DNA from 4 places in the Streptomyces sp. NPDC050161 genome. Region 4 is predicted to be linked to each of the others. Evidence: riboswitches for the same ligand, from Rfam matches in the RefSeq annotation. Region 4 holds a riboswitch; each other region holds the start of a gene.

Region 1 (3,510 bases), on a different contig from region 4:
CGGCGCGCTGACGATGCTCGTCACCGGCATCGTGCTGGTCGGCCTGAACCAGGCCCAGGGCAGCCCGGTCGACAACATCAAGATCGGCATCAAGCTGGCCGTCCTGGTGGTGATCCTGGGCCTGGTCTACGTCAAGCGTGACGAGGAGAAGGTCGCCAAGCCGCTCTTCGGCGCCGTCGGCCTGCTCACGATGGTCAACATCTTCATCGCGGTGCTCTGGACCTGAGCCCGCCGGGGCCGCTGCGCCCCGTATGCCGCACGGTGAACCGCGCGGCCCTCGCGTCGTCAGCCGTTCCGGCCGTCCGACCGCCCGAGGGCCGCGCGGTTCCGTGCTGTGGGGGGTGGTGCGTGGGGTGCTGCGGGTGGTTCCTGAGGTGTCGCGGGGGAGCGGGCCCGACGCGACCTACGCCGGGCGGATGCTCCCGTAGATCGGCATGTAGTAGATCGACTCCACCCGCACGCTGGCGCCCGGCTTCGGGGCGTGGATCATCTTGCCGTCGCCTATGTACATCCCGACGTGGCTGATGTCCTTGAAGAAGAACACCAGGTCGCCCGGTTGCAGGTCCTTGGTGGCCACCCGCTCGCCGGTCTTCACCTGATCCCACGTCGTACGCGGCAGGTTCACCCCGGCCGCCTTCCAGGCCGCCTGCGTCAGGCCGGAGCAGTCGTAGGAGTTGGGGCCCGTCGCGCCCCAGACGTACGGCTTGCCCATCTGGGCGCGGGCGAAGGCGAGCGCCTTCTTGGCCTTTGTGAGGGACGTGCCGTCGTCGGACCCGCCGCCCGAACCGTCCGAGCCGCCCGAACCGTCCGTCGAGCCGCCACCGGACCCGCCGTCGCCCCCGCGGTCGCCCCCGTGCTCCTGGCGTTCCTTCTCGGCCTGCCGGCGCGCCATGTCGTCGGCCTTGCGCTTGGCGGCTTCCTCCTTCTTGCGCTCCAGCTCGGCCAGCCGCGCCTTCTCCTGGGCGGTCAGCCGGGACAGCAGCTGCCGGGCCTCGGTCAGCTTGCCCTGCACCGTCCGCTTGGACTCCTGGAGGGAGGTCTGGGACTCCTGGAGCCGTTCCAGGCTGTGGACGGCCTCGGCGCGTTCGTGCGCTGCCGCCGCCTGCTGCTCCTGGTAGTCGGCGACCGCCTGCTGCTGACGCCCGGTCAGCCGCTCCATGAGGTGGCTGCGGTCGGCGAACTGCTGCGGGTCCTTGGCGAGTATCAGCTGCGCGGTCGGGCTCATGCCTCCGGTGCGGTACTGCGCGGAGGCGTAGGTGCCCAGCTCCCGCCGGGACGCGTTGAGCTTGTCGGTGCGCTTCGCCGCGGAGTCCTGGAGTTCGGCCACCTTCTCGCGCCGCTGCTCGGCGCGCTCCTTGGCGGCGTTGTACTTCTGGGTCGCCACCTCGGCCTGGCGGTAGAGGTCGTCGACGTTCTTCTTGACGTCTTCGACGGTCGGCCGGGGGCTTCTGGGGGCCGCTTCGGCGGACTGCGACAGCAGTGTGACCGAGGCGAGTGCTGCGGTGGTGATCCCGACCGCCGTGCGGCGGCTTCCGGGTGAGGCGAGGACGCGGGTGCGCGGCTTGCGATGCGACGCCAAGGCCGGCGACTCCTTCCGTGGACCGCCTACCGGGTTAGCTGTCGGGTTCGGGCGGTGTCGCAGACGGAAGGCTTGCCCTACGGTCCGTACGCCCGCGCGCGGCGGCCGTACCGATCGATTCACCCCGGTGGTGCTGGTGGGTCCCCGGCTCCGGGTGCCCAGGGGCAGGGCCGGACTCGGCGGAGGCGACCCGTGCGCACGCTGTCGTACGCGGGGATGCGGGCTGCCCGAGCGAGCACGGTAGCCAACTCGTGTGGCTCCTGTGAAGGCTGATGTTCGAATTGCCCGAAACCTTTTCGTGACCTGAAGGTGAGGTGACGGTGATTGCGTTGGATGTCGGTTTCGGGCAGTGCGGGGAAGCCTCGGGGCGGCTCCTGTGAAGACGGCTCCACGTCTCCGAAACGGATTCTGCACGGCCGGGACGCTTCCCGTGCGGCCGTTCCCGGACTTCGGGACCGGATGTCAGTGGGGCCGCCTAGACTCGGTGGGCGATGAGCAGCCTCTTTGACGACAGCTTCCTGGCGGATCTCGGCCCGAAGGGCGAGCACCCCCCGCCCCCTCCCGAGGACGAGCACGGCCCGGCCCCGGAGGAGGTTCCGCACGACCTCTTCGACGGGAAGTTCGACGCCCCCGTGCCCCGGGAGGCGTACTACCGCGACGGCGCCGCCCGCCCCGCGGTCGATCCGGCCGCCCTCCTGGAGGGGCTCAACGACGCCCAGAAGGCGGCCGTGGTGCACACCGGCAGCCCGCTGCTGATCGTCGCGGGCGCCGGATCCGGCAAGACCCGGGTGCTCACCCACCGCATCGCGCATCTGCTCGGCGCGCGCGGCGTGCACCCCGGCGAGATCCTCGCGATCACCTTCACCAACAAGGCCGCGGGCGAGATGAAGGAGCGCGTCGAAGAGCTGGTCGGCCCGCGGGCGAACGCCATGTGGGTCTCCACCTTCCACAGCGCCTGCGTCCGCATCCTGCGCCGGGAGTCCAAGCAGCTCGGCTTCACCTCGTCGTTCTCGATCTACGACGCCGCCGACTCGAAGCGCCTGATGGCCCTGGTCTGCCGCGATCTGGACCTCGACCCCAAGCGCTTCCCGCCCAAGTCCTTCAGCGCCAAGGTCTCCAACCTCAAGAACGAGCTCATCGATGAGGAGACCTTCGCGGGGACGGCTGCCGACGGATTCGAGAAGACCCTGGCCGAGGCGTACGCGATGTACCAGGCGCGGCTGCGCGAGGCCAACGCCCTGGACTTCGACGACATCATCATGACGACCGTCAACCTCCTCCAGGCGTTCCCCGACGTCGCCGCCCACTACCGCCGCCGCTTCCGGCACGTCATGGTCGACGAGTACCAGGACACCAACCACGCGCAGTACACCCTCGTGCGCGAGCTGGTCGGCCCGCCCGAGTCCGCCGCCGAGCTGTGCGTCGTCGGCGACGCCGACCAGTCGATCTACGCCTTCCGCGGCGCCACGATCCGCAACATCCTCCAGTTCGAGGAGGACTACCCCAACGCCACGACGATCCTCCTGGAGCAGAACTACCGCTCCACGCAGACGATCCTCAGCGCCGCCAACGCCGTCATCGAACGCAACGAGAACCGCCGCCCCAAGAACCTCTGGACACAGGCGGGCGAGGGCCCCCGGATCACCGGTTACGTCGCCGACACCGAGCACGACGAGGCGCAGTTCGTCGCCGACGAGATCGACCGGCTGACGGACGCGGGCGACGCCAGGGCGGGCGACGTCGCCGTCTTCTACCGCACCAACGCCCAGTCCCGTGTCTTCGAAGAGATCCTCATCCGGGTCGGGCTGCCCTACAAGGTCGTCGGCGGCGTCCGCTTCTACGAGCGCAAGGAGGTCCGCGACGTCCTCGCGTACCTGCGCGTCCTCTCCAACCCCGAGGACACCGTCCCGCTGCGCCGGATCCTCAACGTC
Region 2 (3,510 bases), on a different contig from region 4:
GGCCACCGACACCGTGCGGTGCAGCTCGGGCGGCTCCAGCCGGCGGACACCCAGCGGTGTCACCGAACCTGTCGCCATCATCTCCGGCACCACCGCCACCCCCAGGCCCGCGCTCACCAGCGCGCACACCACCTCATACCCCGGTGACTCGCAGCGCACCGCCACGCTCGCCCCGGCAGCCGCGAGCGCCGCCTCCACCCCGCGCCGGTGAGGGTTGGCGGGCGCCATGCTGACCAGCGGCTGTCCGGCCAGACCGGACAGCGGCAGCCGTCCCTGGCCCGCCGACAGGGCGTGCCCCGGCGCCGTGACGAGCACCAGTTCCTCGGTCAGCAGCGGCTCCAGCCGCAGCCCCTCCGGTGTGGGCATCGGGTCGCCCGGCGCGTAGGCGTGCGTCAACGCCAGATCCACCTCGCCGAGCGCCACCGCCCGCATACCGAGCGGCGGTTCGTACTCCGTGACGCTCAGCTCCACGTCCGGGTGCGCACGGCGGAACGCGCTCAGCGCGGGCGGCAGCAGATGCGTACCGGCCGTCATGAACGTGCCCACCCGCAGCCGGCCGCCGGACAGGCCCGCCAGCTGCGCCAGCTCGTGCCGTGCCAGATCCAGCTCGTCCAGCGCCCGCCGGGCCCTGACCAGCAGCAGTTCCCCCGCGGCCGTCAGCCGCGCCCCGCGGTGGTGGCGCACCAGCAGCGCCGTCCCGGCCTCCCGCTCCAGCTTGGCGAGCTGCTGGGAGAGCGCGGGCGCGGTGTAGCCGAGCCGGTCGGCGGCCCGGGAAATCGATCCGGCCTCCGCGACCGCCACCAGGGCGGCCAGTCGCGTGGGGTCGTACATAAGAACCTCTTTAGCCAGACGAAGAAGATTGCCACTCCCCATTAAAGGCTCTGACCAGCGAGGATTGCCTCATGGACGGACGGCTGATCACCTTCACCGGAGTTGCCGCCGGCATGGTCGCCATGCCGGGCGCGGACTTCGCGGTCGTGGTGCGCAACGCACTCGGCTCGCGCCGGGCGGGGGTGGCCTGCGCGGTCGGGGTCGCGGGCGGGCTGCTCGTGCACACCGCCCTCGCGGTCGCCGGGCTCGCCGCCGTACTCGTCGCCGTGCCCGTGCTGTTCGGCGCCGTTCAGGTACTCGGCGGCGCCTATCTGCTCTACCTCGGAGGCCGCGCACTGCTGGCCGTCGTACGCGGTCCTGCCGACGCGGCGCCCACGGCGGACGAGGACGTCGTGGCACGGACCGGGGATGAGGCCGCCGCGCAGCAGGAAGCGCGTACCGGCGTCGGGCAGAGCCTGCGGCAGGGCTTCCTCACGAACGCGCTCAACCCCAAGGCGCCGGTGCTCTTCCTCAGCCTGCTCCCGCAGTTCGTCCCCGAGGGGCAGCCCGCGCTGCCGCGCACCCTGTTGCTCGCCATGATCGTCGTCGCGATGGCGCTGGTGTGGTTCCCCGCCGTCGCGCTGCTCGTCGACCGCCTCGGCAACTGGCTGCGCCGCCCGCGGGTCACCCGCGCCCTGGAGGCCACCACCGGCGCCCTGCTGACCACGCTCGGTGGCGTCCTCCTCGTCGAGGTGGCGCTCGCCTGACCGTGCCGCACGCACGCGGACGGCCGTCGCCGAGCGCCTCCCGGATGGTCAACGGCGGTCAGAGGTAAGGAAGTTCGGCCATCTCAGTGCGATGCGGCGGGTGACGGGTGACCGCTCACCTGACCCGCCCGTACCAGACGGCCTTGCTCCAGATCTTGTCCAGGCGGACGACGGTGCCGGTCCTGGGCGCATTCCAGATGCGGCCCCGTCCGGCGTAGATCCCGACGTGGTAAACACCCCTGCCCGCATGGAAGAAGACCAGATCGCCGACCCTGCGGGACGAGGCGGGCAGGTGCCGGGTGCGGTTGTACTGCGCAGCCGCGGTGCGCGGCAGCTTCTTGCCCGCGTGCTTGAACGCGTACTGCGTCAGCCCTGAGCAGTCGAATCGGTGGGGGCCCCGGGCGCCGTACTGGTACGGCGCCCCCTTCTTGGAGGCGGCGATCCGCAGCGCCGCGGACGAGACGCTCGACGCTTCGGCGTCGGTGGTCCCTCCGGGCGTCGGGATGATGCCGCCGACGGTGGCGAGTGCCAGAGCCGAAATCGTTCCGGCGCGGGCCACTGCTGTCGGTACGTGCCTGCGTACAGCCATGAGCGAACCCTTCGTCAGCCGCCTGCGAAGGAGGACCTGTCGGGTTCGGGCAGGCGAAGATGCCCGGCCGTGCGTACGGCTTCACCCCAAGGAGCCCGTCGGCCGTGGCGGCCGTGGCCCCGTCCTGCTCGGGTCCTCCGCTCCTGCCGTTCCAACCGCGTCGACCGGACATCCGGACGGCGGCAGGATTAGGCGCCCGTCCGGACCGCCCCGTCGCTGTGGCGGGGTCTTGTCGTCGAAGGGATCGTTACGCATGCGGCGCCCGAAATAAGCGCTGAAATGACCCTGTGTGACATTCGTCACATGGGAGCCATGTGGTGAGTTGCGCCGTTTGCGGTGCGCGGAGGCATCCAAGGCCGGGGCCGGGACCAGGCGTGGAACCCGGTGCGCCGCCGGGGTCAAGGCGACGTGCCGCAATCCGGGCGCCGTTCGTCGCGGACTTCGGTGCTAGCCCTTCCGGGCGAGCCGGGCAGGGGACGTGTCGCACGCCCGGTGCCCGGCGACACCGTGTGCGGCCCCTGCCTCATGTGTCCTCGGGCGGCACCGAGACGAGCCGGGCCCGGCGCTCGCCGTCGAGTGTCCGCAGTGCCCGGCCGAGCGTCCCGCCGTGCAGTTCGCTCTCGCCCCGCTCGTGCATCAGTGCCAGCGCGTCCCGCAGTCCGGCGGCCCTGCCCACCAGTGCCTGGGCGGCCCGCAGCCCGCCGTAGGTGTGCCCGCCACGCGCCGGGTTGATCCGGCCCAGCAGGTCAAGGACTTCCAGGTAACGGTCGATCAGTTCACCCTCGGCCCGGGTCAGCGCGGGCAGCGGAGGGAGTTCGGGCGCCGGCACCCGACGTCACCGTGCGCCGGTCGGCGCGGAGGTCTTGCGGGCGCGGGTGACCCCGTCGATCAGGCCGTACTCCTGGGCGGCGCCGACGTCGAAGATCTTGTCCCGCTCGATGTCGGCGGCGATCCGTTCGCGCGGCATGCCGGTGTGCCGTTGCAGCAGTTCCTCCAGCTTGTCGCGGGTGCGCAGCAACTCGTCCGCCTGGATGCGCAGATCGGTGGCCTGGCCCTGGACCGGCTCGCTGAGGGCGGGCTGGTGGATCAGCACCCGGGCGCCCGGCAGTGCCAGCCGCTTGCCCGGGGTGCCGGCGGCCAGCAGCACCGCGGCGGCGGACGCGGCCTGGCCCAGGCAGACCGTCGCCACGTCGCAGGTCACGTACTGCATCGTGTCGTAGATCGCGGTCATCGCGGTGAACGAGCCGCCGGGGGAGTTGATGTAGAGCGAGATGTCCTGCTCGGGGGCGGCGTGTTCGAGGTACATGAACTGCGCCATCACGTCGTTGGTCGAGGCGTCGTCGA
Region 3 (3,510 bases), on a different contig from region 4:
GGCGTGGCGGTGCCGGACATCGAGAGCGCCGTCGACGAGGAGCTGGCCCGCTTCGCCGCGGAGGGGCCGACCCCGGAGGAGATGGAGCGCGCGCAGGCCCAGTTGGAGCGCGAGTGGCTGGACCGTCTCGCCACGGTCAGCGGCCGTGCCGACGAACTGTGCCGCTACGCCGTCCTGTTCGGCGACCCGCAGCTCGCGCTGTCCGCCGTGCAGCGTGTCCTGGAGATCACGCCGCAGGAGGTGCAGGCCGTCGCCCAGGCCCGGCTGCGCCCCGACAACCGCGCGGTGCTCGTGTACGAGCCGACCGCGGCCGACGAGACCGCCGACAACGACGAGGAGGCGGCCCAGTGAGCGACGCCGCGACCGCAGAATCCGCCATGACCGCGATGGAGTTCCACCCGCAGCCCCGGGGCGGTGCGCCCAAGCCGTGGGCCTTCCCTGCGCCCGAGCGCGGCGCGCTGCCCAACGGGCTCACGGTGCTGCGCAGTCACCGCCCCGGGCAGCAGGTCGTCGCCGTCGAGATCGACATCGTCGCGCCCCTGGAGTCCGAGCCCGAGGGGCTCGACGGCGTTGCCACGATCATGGCCCGCGCCCTGTCCGAGGGCACGGACAAGCACGACGCCGAGGAATTCGCCGCCGAACTGGAGCGCTGCGGCGCGACCCTGGACGCGCACGCCGACCACCCCGGTGTCCGGGTCTCCCTCGAAGTGCCGGCCTCCCGGCTGGCCCGCGCGCTCGGCCTGCTCGCCGACGCGCTGCGTGCCCCGGCCTTCCCCGACAGCGAGATCGAGCGTCTGGTCCGCAACCGCCTGGACGAGATCCCGCACGAGCTCGCCAACCCGGCGCGGCGTGCCGCGGTGGCGCTGTCCAGGGAGCTGTTCCCGGCCGCCTCCCGGATGTCGCGGCCCCGCCAGGGCACCGAGGAGACCGTCGAGCGCATCGACGCCCCCGCGGTACGGGCCTTCTACGAGGCCCATGTGCGCCCCGCCACGGCCACCGCCGTCATCGTCGGCGACTTCACCGGTGTCGACGTGGACGCCGCCCTCGCCGAGACCGTCGGCACGTGGACCGGCTCGCTCGCCGAACCGGTCGCCCCCTCGCCGATCACCGCCGACGACACCGGCCGCGTGGTGATCGTGGACCGCCCCGGTGCCGTCCAGACGCAGCTGCTCATCGGCCGTATCGGCGCCGACCGGCACGACCGGGTGTGGCCCGCGCAGGTGCTCGGCACGTACTGCCTGGGCGGCACCCTCACCTCGCGGCTCGACCGTGTGCTGCGCGAGGAGAAGGGCTACACCTACGGGGTGCGCGCCTTCGGCCAGGTGCTGCGCTCCTCGGCGCCCGATGCCCCCGGGGGGCACACGGGCGCCGCGATGCTCGCCATCAGCGGCTCGGTGGACACCGCCTCCACCGGCCCGGCGCTCGACGACCTGTGGACGGTGCTGCGCACCCTCGCGGCGGATGGCCTGACGGACGCCGAGCGGGATGTCGCCGTGCAGAACCTCGTCGGCGTCGCGCCGCTCCGGTACGAGACCGCGGCGGCGGTCGCCGGGACGCTCGCCGACCAGGTGGAGCAGCACCTGCCGGACGACTTCCAGGCGCAGTTGTACGCGCGGCTGGCCGAGACCGGCACGGTCGAGGCGACGGCCGCGGTGGTCAGCGCGTTCCCGGTGGACCGGCTGGTGACGGTCCTGGTCGGTGACGCGGCGCAGATCGCCGAGCCGGTCAAGGCGCTGGGCATCGGCGAGGTGACGGTCGTCAGCGGCTGACGTGCCGACAGGACGGTTGCCGTAGGCGGCCGTCCATGGAGCGACACAGGGGCTCCCGGGGTGTTCAACCGCCCCGGGAGCCCCTTTATGTCCGCATTCCCCCCGGCTGGTTGCGCGGTGCAGGTGTGGCGCTTCGCACAAACTGCCGGTTCTGTTTGCCGATCGAAAGACGCCCCGATTAGCGTCAACCCCGCTGTTCGTCAGCCGTACGCCGCAACCGTGGCACCGGACAGTCATCGCCGAGTCCCCGTACGGCGCGAGCCAGGGGAGCCGGGGACCCACATGTCCCCTGGGGTGAATCGGGTGCCTCTCCGGAGGAGCCCGTAGGAGACCTTCCTGCTCCGAACCCGTCAGCTAACCCGGTAGGCGAGAAGGAAGGAAAGGACAAGCCAGCACATGGCGTTCACCCGTGCCACCGGGAAGCACCGTCGTCCGAGCCGCACCGCGCGGACGACCCGCAACATCGCCGGCATAGCCGGTCTCGCCGCCACCGGCGTCGTCGCCTCCGTGGCCTCGCCCGCGCTGGCCGCCACGGCCCCCGCGAGCCCCCAGGACGCCGGCCTCGCGCACGCCGTCGTCCTCGGCGACGAACTCGCCGACCACGTCGCGGCGCAGGCCGACGCGCAGCAGGCCGTCGCCGAGGTCGCAGCGGCGAGGGAGAAGGCCGAGGACGAGGCCAAGAAGCAGGCCGAAGAGGCCAAGCGCCGCGCGCAGGAAGCCAAGGAGAAGGCCGACAAGGAGCGCGAGGCCAAGGCCCGCGCCGCCCGCGACGAAGAGCGCAAGCGCCTCAACGCCTTCGTCGCGCCTGTTACCGGCTCGTATGTCTCCACCGCCTACAAGGCGTCCAGCGGACTGTGGTCGTCCGGCAGCCACACCGGCATCGACTTCCACGCCGCCACCGGGACGCCCGTCCACGCCGTGGGTGCGGGCACCGTCGTCGAGGCCGGCGCGGGCGGCGCGTACGGCAACAACATCGTCATCAAGATGCACGACGGTACCTACACCCAGTACGGCCACATGTCGTCGCTCGGCGTCTCCGTCGGCCAGAGCGTCACACCGGGCCAGCAGATCGGCCTCTCCGGCGCCACCGGCAACGTCACCGGCCCGCACCTGCACTTCGAGGCCCGCACCGGCCCGGACTACGGGTCGGACATCGACCCGATCGCCTACCTCCGCTCGCACGGCGTCAACGTCTGACGCTCCGCACGCGAAGACACCGAAGCCCCGCCCGCAGGCACCTCCCGCGGCCGGGGCTTCGGCGTATCCGCATGGGGACGGGCGATGCGGCCTTCGGGCGCAGCACCGCATGGCCAAAAGATATCCATGAAGGAACGAACGCATCCGAAAAGCCACCGCCTTCGAATAGAGTTGCCAAAAGGCCGTCGCTCGGCGGCGTTTCCCGGGAATGACGGCGGAGGCACCCACGATGCGAGGCCATATTTCCGCGCAGGTCGTCTGCACGGCAATTCGCGAGGACATCGTCTCCGGTGCGCTGGAGCCGGGCAGGCGACTCGTCGAGGACATTCTGGCGGCCCGTTACGGCGTCTCCCGCGTCCCGGTCCGTGAGGCGCTGCGCACCCTGCAGTCCGAAGGGTTCGTCACCACGCGGCATCACGCCGGTGCCTGTGTCGCCGAACCGACCGCCCAGGAGGCGGCCGACCTGCTGGACCTGCGCGCGTTGCTGGAGCCGCTGGGCGCCGCCCGCGCAGCCGCCCGGCGCACGGAGGCTCACCTCAAGGTG
Region 4 (3,510 bases):
CGCGGTTGCCGCGGGCGGCCAGCCAGTTGCCGATCACCGTCTCGGACTCGCCGCCCTTGTTGCCCTCGACCCAGAACGAGTAGGCGTCGGCGGTGTCGATGAAGTTGCCGCCGCCCGCCACGTACGCGTCGAGCACGGCGAACGACTCGGCTTCGTCGGCCGTCCAGCCGAAGACGTTGCCACCGAGGGAGAGCGGGGAGACGGACAGCGAGCCGAGGTTCTTGCGTGAAACGGTCATACGTGGTGGCAGCGTCGGGCGGGAGGGGAATATTCCGCCCCCGCCCGACCCACGACCGGTCAGCCGCGCCGGACCCGCCTCGTCGGCCGATCAGCCGTGCCGGACCCGCCTCATCGGACCCGCCCCGCCGACCGGCCGTGCCGTGACCGCCGTGCCCGCCCCGCCCGGTGTCAGACCTTCAGGCCGTGGTCCCGCAGCCAGGGCATGGGGTCGACGGGGTCGCCGCCGCCCGGCCTGACCTCCAAGTGGAGGTGGGGTCCTGTGACGTTCCCGGTGGCGCCCACCCGGGCGATGACCTCGCCGGTGCCGACCTTGCCCGAGGTCTTCACCATGGACGAGAGGTGGCAGAACCAGAGTTCGGTGCCGTCGTCGAGGGTGAGGACGACGCGGTAGCCGTACGAACCGGCCCAGCCCGCCTGGGTGATGGTGCCGGAGTGCACCGCCTTGACGGGAGTGCCGGTGGGGGCGGCGAAGTCCTGGCCGGTGTGGTCGGCGGCCCAGCGGTCGCCTGCCTGGCCGAAGCTCGCCGTGAGGGTGTACGAGGTGACCGGGAGGAGGTAGCTCTTGGCGAGTTCGGCGAGCCGCTCGGCCTCCGCCTTCTTGTGGGCCGCCGCCTTCGCCTCCCGCTCGGCCTCGGCCCGCGCCGCCTCCTTGGCCGCCGCGGCCTTCTTCTGCGCCGCCGCAGCGGTCTTCTCGGCCTGTTCGACGGCGGACTGCTCGGCCGCGTCACGGGCGTCCTGCTCGGCGGCGCTCTGCTGCGCGTCGGCCTGCTGGAGGATGCGGCTGCGCAGCGCCTCGCCCGCGCCGCCCGTCCCCTGGGTGCCGTCGGCCGGGGTGAGGCCGGCGGAGGAGAGCGGTGCCGACGCGTGGGTGGCGGAGGTGGCGGGGGTGCCGGATTCCGGTGCGGCGGAGTCGGCCGCGGAGTCGGCTGCCGCGTCGGATTCGTCCGAGATGAGGGGGCCGATGCCGGGCAGGGACTCGGCGTCCGGCAGCTTCTCCGAGAGGTCGTCGGTGATCGCGCCGAGGTCGGGCACGGAGATCGGCACCGGCGGCTTTCCCTCGGCCGTGGCCATCCCGCCGGCGCCGACCGCCGCGATGACACCGACACCGAGGACCGTGCCGCCGCGGGCGAATCCCCCGCTGCGCTGCTTGGCGACCCGGTGTTTGCCGCGGGCGGCGCGGACGGATTCCTCGGTGGGGTTCCATTCCTCCCACGGGCCCTCGCCTGCGTCGTCACGGCCGAGGCCGCCGGACGGCCGGGGGCCGTCGAAGGGGACGGTGTCGTCGAGGGCGTAGGCGGACGGAGCCTCGGGGGCAGACCTGTTGGACGCCACGGGGGCGCACTCCTTTCCTTCCTTCTCGCCTACCGGGTTAGCTGACGGGTTCGGAGCAGGAAGGTCTCCTACGGGCGGCCTCTGGCGCGAGGCGTCCGATTCACCCCATGATGGTGGTTCCCCGGTTCCCTCCGCGCGGTTCGGGATCCATCCGGCATTCCAGGGCGTTTCCCGTAGTTCACGGAAGTTCCCTGCAGTTCACGGCAGTTCGTGAAATTTCGATGCTGCGGTACTGCGGTGTATCGCGGCGTGCTGCGGTGAACGTGCAGGTCGTGACCAGCGGTGGTGCCCGTGATGCCCGAGGCGCCCGAAGAGCGCTTGCAGGATTCAGCGTCGGCGCACGGTGCCGCCTCTTGCGACGGCTGGGACGACCGCGCTCCGTTATCGGACAGTAATAGAGATGGCCGCGGATTTCCAAGCGTTCTCACGAATCCGCACCCCCTACTCACCAGCTTTGGCCTGGACTTATAGGCCCACCAAGGTTCTAAACAGGGCGAGTTGACCCTCTGGCGGGAAACGGGCTGCGCGTGATTGTGCATCACTTGTTATGCAGAGGGGTGCGCGGCAATCACGGAACGTGAGGGAAGTAGCGTCTGATCATGGTCGTCAACTTCGTCAACAACGGGCAGACACTGGCGGATCGCTACCGGGACTTCTCCTGGTGGCAGGCGCGCGGGCAGTGCGAGGCCCACGAGGAACTGACGGCGCGGATCAGCCAGGACCCGGAATTCTGCGAGCTGTTGGCGGGCTCGCTGCCACCCGGCAACAAGCAGCAGCCCAACCTCCTCCTCGCCGCCGTCCGCCATCTCGACGGCCCGCACGCCGAGCAGGGCCCGCGCGGCGACCTCGCCTACCGCCGCTGGCGCGAGTGGACCATCAGGCACTGGGACGAGGTCCGCGCGGTGATCATGCGGCGCGCCACCCAGACCAACGAACCGGCCCGCTGCGCCACCCTCCTCCCGCTGCTGGCCCGCCTCCCCCAGCCGCTGGCCCTCCTGGAGGTCGGCGCGTCGGCCGGCCTGTGCCTGTACCCGGACCGCTACCGGTACGCGTTCGATGACGGCGGGGACGCGGGCGCGGCCGTGGCGGTCGGCCCGCACGACAGCCCCGTGACGTTCCGGTGCCGTACGAGCCGGGAGACCTGGGTGCCGGACGCGTCCGCGGCCCCGCCCGGACGCCTGCCCGAGGTCGTCTGGCGGGCCGGCATCGACCTGAACCCGCTCGACCCGGTCGGTGATCCCGACGCGCTGCGCTGGCTCCAGGCGCTCGTATGGCCCGGGGCGACCGAGCGGGCGCAGCACCTCCCGGCCGCCGTCGACGCCGTACGGGGAGCGCCGCGCCCCCGGATGGTGCGTGGCGACCTCGTCGACGAACTGCCCGCGCTCGCGGCCGAAGCACCGGCCGACGCGACGCTGGTCGTCTTCCACACCGCCGTACTGACCTACCTGCCGCTGGACCGCCGGGAGCGGTTCGCCACGAGCGTGCGGGAACTGCTCGCCCAGCGGGCGGGGGCAGGACACTGGATCTCCCAGGAGCACCACTCGGTCCTGCCGTGGATCGCCGCCCCGCACAGCGACGTGCTCGGCCCGGCGGAGCGGGAGCCGCTGCTGACGCTCTCCCTGGACGAGCGTCCGGTCGCCCTCACCGGGCAGCACGGCCGGAGCCTGCACTGGGTGGCGGGGACGGCGTAGGCACCCCTGCCACCCCTCGCCGCGACGCCCTACGCCGGCAGTGGCCGCTGCACCGCCAGCAGCGCCATATCGTCCGCGCCCGCCCCTCCGGTGTGCCGGGCGACCTCGTCGACCAGCGTGTCCAGGAGCGCGTCGGGCCCGGTGAAGTGGCGTCCGCGCAGCCGGGCGACCGGGTCGTAGAACGCTCCCGTGCGGTTGCGGGCCTCGGTCAGCCCGTCGGTGAACAGCAGCAGGACCGACCCGGCGG

Evidence for each region. Region 4 has a riboswitch for cyclic di-AMP ahead of ACIBK8_RS34480 (M23 family metallopeptidase). Riboswitches for the same ligand answer to the same signal wherever they lie in the genome.
Region 1: it holds a riboswitch for cyclic di-AMP, as region 4 does, so the genes downstream of both, ACIBK8_RS17370 (NlpC/P60 family protein) here and ACIBK8_RS34480 (M23 family metallopeptidase) in region 4, are expected to answer to the same signal.
Region 2: it holds a riboswitch for cyclic di-AMP, as region 4 does, so the genes downstream of both, ACIBK8_RS22840 (C40 family peptidase) here and ACIBK8_RS34480 (M23 family metallopeptidase) in region 4, are expected to answer to the same signal.
Region 3: it holds a riboswitch for cyclic di-AMP, as region 4 does, so the genes downstream of both, ACIBK8_RS31870 (M23 family metallopeptidase) here and ACIBK8_RS34480 (M23 family metallopeptidase) in region 4, are expected to answer to the same signal.

The regions. Positions count from the first base shown of each region.
Region 1 is NZ_JBITJM010000009.1:102,574-106,083, forward strand. It holds gene ACIBK8_RS17365 (hypothetical protein) at 1-226, shown strand, start outside; gene ACIBK8_RS17370 (NlpC/P60 family protein) at 404-1,579, opposite strand; cyclic di-AMP (ydaO/yuaA leader) riboswitch at 1,587-1,771, opposite strand; gene pcrA (DNA helicase PcrA) at 2,071-3,510, shown strand, end outside.
Region 2 is NZ_JBITJM010000014.1:85,595-89,104, forward strand. It holds gene ACIBK8_RS22830 (LysR family transcriptional regulator) at 1-831, opposite strand, end outside; gene ACIBK8_RS22835 (LysE family translocator) at 903-1,577, shown strand; gene ACIBK8_RS22840 (C40 family peptidase) at 1,693-2,166, opposite strand; cyclic di-AMP (ydaO/yuaA leader) riboswitch at 2,171-2,371, opposite strand; gene ACIBK8_RS22845 (hypothetical protein) at 2,690-2,995, opposite strand; gene ACIBK8_RS22850 (ATP-dependent Clp protease proteolytic subunit) at 3,002-3,510, opposite strand, start outside.
Region 3 is NZ_JBITJM010000027.1:56,857-60,366, forward strand. It holds gene ACIBK8_RS31860 (M16 family metallopeptidase) at 1-351, shown strand, start outside; gene ACIBK8_RS31865 (M16 family metallopeptidase) at 387-1,769, shown strand; cyclic di-AMP (ydaO/yuaA leader) riboswitch at 1,997-2,153, shown strand; gene ACIBK8_RS31870 (M23 family metallopeptidase) at 2,166-2,966, shown strand; gene ACIBK8_RS31875 (GntR family transcriptional regulator) at 3,196-3,510, shown strand, end outside.
Region 4 is NZ_JBITJM010000038.1:13,370-16,879, reverse strand. It holds gene ACIBK8_RS34485 (aldo/keto reductase) at 1-238, opposite strand, end outside; gene ACIBK8_RS34480 (M23 family metallopeptidase) at 409-1,572, opposite strand; cyclic di-AMP (ydaO/yuaA leader) riboswitch at 1,584-1,739, opposite strand; gene ACIBK8_RS34475 (DUF2332 domain-containing protein) at 2,172-3,263, shown strand; gene ACIBK8_RS34470 (PP2C family protein-serine/threonine phosphatase) at 3,293-3,510, opposite strand, start outside.